Regions from separate parts of the Paenibacillus sp. MDV22-iso6 genome, predicted to be linked through region 1. Evidence: riboswitches for the same ligand, from Rfam matches in the RefSeq annotation. Region 1 holds a riboswitch; the other holds the start of a gene.
What was found. Region 1 has a riboswitch for thiamine pyrophosphate ahead of AC4PM4_RS24380 (thiamine phosphate synthase). Riboswitches for the same ligand answer to the same signal wherever they lie in the genome.

Region 1 (2,205 bases):
CATGTAACCCTGTAGCAATAATTACATTTCTCGATGTCATCGTTCCTATTGAAGTCTCGATTCCTTGCACACCATTCACATCCGTATGCAAACGGACATCCTGTACACCTTCCATCACCCTTGCACCCATGGCTTGAGCAGATCTGACATAAGCCTGCGTTAAGTTGACAGGAAGAACCTCGCTCTCGGAAGGTCTGTAATATGCTCCATACGTATCCCTGTTTAACCATGATGCTTCCTGCTGGACAGAAATACGATCCCACCAAATATGTTCTGTAGATAAGGTAGACGATCGATTATTTTTGTAACTGCTGACTTCACTGTATGAACGAAAAGGAGTAATAAAGCCATGCTGTTGCAGCCCCATTTCCACTCCGCTAAGCGAACTGATCCGTTCCTTCTGCTCATGAAGCAAAGCTCTGCTCTGCCGTGCAAGCTTTGCCATTACAGCATGAGTGAATTCCTCACTATCAGCCGCAAGCATGCCTGCGGCTGCACAGGAAGTTCCCCCAGCGATCCGCGCCCGCTCAACCAAAAGAACGTCATGGCCTCGAGTAGCGAGTTCACATGCGATGGCACATCCGATAACTCCTCCACCTACAATAATGGTTTCTGCATGAAGCTTGCCTCCAACTTCCGCTCCAACTTTACTTCCCGAAACTATTCCTGGATGATAGCCTGAACGATTCCTGCTTCGACTTCTTGCTTCCTCTCTCAAGATCTTCATCTCCTTGGTCCGGCGTACTTGTCTGAATCCGTGATCGCCTGTCGCAATGAAGCGGCAGCTACTTCCGGCTTATCGGTCGTCCAAATCGTTGAAATTACAGCGGCTCCTCTAGCACCAGCAGTTCGAATGGCAGCAATATTCTCAGGACTAATCCCGCCAATCGCGATCACGGGAATCGAAACATTAGAGCATACCTCAGCTAACGCACTTAGCCCTCTGGGTTCGCAATTCGGTTTACTATTTGAAGCATAGACATGCCCATAAAAGAGATAATCCGCTCCCTGTTCTTCTGCAACTTTTGCTTCTTCCAGAGAATGAACCGATATGCCTACGCGCAGCCGATCGACTCTCCTCAACTCATCCTTATCATAGCTGCGAGTAACTGCTTGACCCCAATGCACACCACCAATTGAAGCATATTGATCCAGCTGATCTGAGCCATTCATAATGATTCGGTCAGATGGAACACCTTGTGTTTTTAGACCTTGCGCCCAATACATCTGTTCTTCAAGGGTCAGCTTTTTTTCCCGAATGTGGATATAATCGACCCACCGCCATATACCCATAGCAATATTCAGAAAAGAGCCCAAGTCTCCTGTACCTGGTGAAACCACATGCAGTTCGAATGATCTTGTTATTACATGTTCGTGGAAGATTACCGTCCTATTCGCCCTCCTCTTGCATGATTTAAGCTGATATACAACAACAAAAAAGCCACTCCCGTAGGGGAGTGGCCACGAATTTAAAATTCATGGATCAACTGAATGACTGTCGCATGCAATTACTCTATACATAACGCACAACAACTATAGAAACCATCCATAGTCGCAACGCTGTATACATAGAACTGCATGATTCATCTTGCAGGCCATATCGCAAAGTCAACGATAAAGCTCTTTGTCATTAGCTGAAACGCGCCACTTCCCTACGCTGGTATGATCCAGATCAGGTACAAAGGGTCCGGAATCGCATTCTTCCATCTCAGCCGCATCGTGCGGCCCCCCTAGTGTTCATATGAAGCTGTAGCCTATGTTACCATAGACACCTTTTTTTGTCACCGTACATTTCCATGAATTACGTTGTTCACCATTGCTGAAGTCATGTAGTTAACGAAGTTGCTGTTTCTGGTGCAAAGAATTTCGTAGAAACTATTGTTTGTCGGACCAAGCTTCAACATCCCACGTTTTGGTTACCCAACCTTCATAAAATTCAGGTTCATGGGATACGAGCAGCACGGTACCCTTGAATTCCTGCAGGGCACGTTTCAGCTCTGCTTTAGCGGTTACATCCAAATGGTTTGTGGGCTCATCGAACAAAATCCAGTTACTTTCACGCATCAGAAGCTTACATAAACGAACCTTGGCTTGTTCACCACCACTAAGCGCGTTAAGCGGGCGGGTGATATGCTCATTTTTTAATCCACAACGTGCGAGATGGCCCCGGACTTCATTCTGTGTCAGATGAGAAAACTCATTCCA
Region 2 (2,205 bases), on a different contig from region 1:
AGCCAAAGAATTTATAAAATGTTCCTTTGGACACACCTGACTCGTCTAGGATCATTTGTATGGAGGTGTTGGTCACTCCATGTTTCCCAAAGAGTACAAGCGCTGAGTCCAATAACATTTGTTTCCGCTTATTCATAAGTTCCCCCTGGATGATTTAGGTGGTTCACGTTACGATATCTAATAACCTATTGCAAATCCACTGCAAACATCATATGTTCCTTCCAAATCCCCTTGATTTTAATATTCTGCCGGTCCGTCTCCTGAAAGCCCGCCTTGCGAAGCACTCGAATCGATCCGGCATTGTCGGGCAGCGCACCTGCCTCTACTCGTTTTATGCCCGCTTCATTCATAGCAAAATCCAGTGCTAGCTGAAGGGCTTCACTCATATATCCCTTGCCATTCTGCACCTGATCGAGCACATAACCAACAATCCATTTGGTGGTGGAATCCAGTTCAAGTTCGAACAGAGAGATCTCCCCAATAAGCTCATGCGTATGGTTCAGGAAGATCCCGAAAGAGTACCGTTTCCCTTCTTCCCTCGCCTTGTTCCACCTTCAAGAAGGGCGACCTGACCCTCCAATGTATAGAATGTATCCGATCGTTCGCTTGCCGATATTTCTTCGAAAACAGCCCGGTTTCGGAACTGCAAATCCAGTAGTTCAGCAGCGTCTTCCACGTTCAAAAATCGTAAATAGATGCGTTCCCCACGATTGTCCATCTGTATGTTCATCCTTATCTCTGGTTGTAGTAGATTGCATTCATCAGAAGTACGAGAGTTGCCGTTTATAAGCCATATCCCAGAACAGATATTCAAATTCAACACTTCTTCTGAATATGTCTTCAATGGCCTCCAGTTCCTGCTCGGTTTTATGTTCGCATAATGCATCCAGTGTATCATAGAACCATTCGAATGAGTCGCGGAATTCATCACTTGCATAATTTTCGATCCAAGTCTGATAGAAATTGCCCTCTAATGAATCTCGATATTGTTCTTTTAATCTTGTGGCATAGTCGTAATACGTCCACGCACAAGGGAAAATGACGGCGATGATTTCGGCAACCCCACCTGTTTGTGCAACACTCATCATATTCGACGTATAGGCCTTGTTATAAAGAGAGGGTTTGACAGCATGATTTTCATCCAGCGTAATCCCAAATTCATTCATATAATTTCGATGCAAATCCATTTCTTCGTACAGAATAGCGTGTTGAATCACCGTAAAGTTCGTCATCAGTTTTTCATCTGTCGCCTTCACCGCACCCATGGCAAAAATCTTCGCATATTCAATCAGATATGTATAGTCCTGAAGAAGATAAAACTTAAACGCTTCCTGATCCAGTGTGCCTTTCCCCATTTCATGTAAAAAAGGATGGTTGTATCCATCTTCCCATACGGTTCTGGACTTATCTTTTAACGTTCTTGAAAATGACATGATCATTTCTCCTTATATTAAAATTATAATGTTCCCGCTTCACATCCAGCTATCGCGTTCTGTCATCCAAAATGCAGACCAAAAAGCCCTTGTCCTATTTTCGGCAAGGGCAAAATAACATGAGTACATGTCATTTGCTCCCTACGTCAGTATTAACTAACAGGTTCAAAGGGTCAGGTTTTAACCTTCTCAACTGCAAACAGTCCCCCTGCAAATAGCTCAGGCTTATTACAACATGTGTTTTTCCAAATGTCAATCCATTCCTATTAATCTTCAAGTTCCCCTAAATCTTCTTGCAACTTCTTAAGTCGGGTGCGGATATCCTTAATCATACTTTGCAATTTGTTTAACTCATCTACCCATTTTTGCTCATTAGAGACGTTCGTCGCTGAATTTGAATGATACGCCGGAGACGTCTTTAACTTGTTTAAATCCGATTCGTAACCCCTCCGCTCTTCCTCGGCTTTTGCTAATTCCTCCTCGGTGATGCCAATCTGGTGCTCCAGATAAATAATGTCTGATGAGTTACCGTGAGTTAAGCGCTGTGAATACGTCATCGTTCACCTCATTTCTGATGATCCATTGCTTTTCCAAGGTCATATGGCTGAATATCGATATCCAATTTCATACCCAGAGCCAATTTGGCAAGTTGACTTCCAATAAAAGGCCCCATCGTTAGCCCAGACGCACCAAGCCCGTTGGCTGTGATTAAGCCATTCCAACCAGGAACAGCACCCATTACCGGAAGAAAACCTGGTGTAAACGGACGGAA

Region 2: it holds a riboswitch for thiamine pyrophosphate, as region 1 does, so the genes downstream of both, tenA (thiaminase II) here and AC4PM4_RS24380 (thiamine phosphate synthase) in region 1, are expected to answer to the same signal.

What each region holds. Positions count from the first base shown of each region.
Region 1 is NZ_JBZVDZ010000009.1:150,891-153,095, forward strand. Features, by position in the region: gene thiO (glycine oxidase ThiO) at 1-718, opposite strand, end outside; gene AC4PM4_RS24380 (thiamine phosphate synthase) at 724-1,293, opposite strand; TPP riboswitch at 1,633-1,742, opposite strand; gene AC4PM4_RS24385 (ABC-F family ATP-binding cassette domain-containing protein) at 1,876-2,205, opposite strand, start outside.
Region 2 is NZ_JBZVDZ010000001.1:509,299-511,503, reverse strand. Features, by position in the region: gene AC4PM4_RS02215 (TetR/AcrR family transcriptional regulator) at 1-136, opposite strand, end outside; gene AC4PM4_RS02210 (GNAT family N-acetyltransferase) at 186-482, opposite strand; gene AC4PM4_RS02205 (hypothetical protein) at 500-718, opposite strand; gene tenA (thiaminase II) at 762-1,433, opposite strand; TPP riboswitch at 1,555-1,653, opposite strand; gene AC4PM4_RS02195 (hypothetical protein) at 1,700-1,990, opposite strand; gene AC4PM4_RS02190 (NAD(P)/FAD-dependent oxidoreductase) at 1,999-2,205, opposite strand, start outside.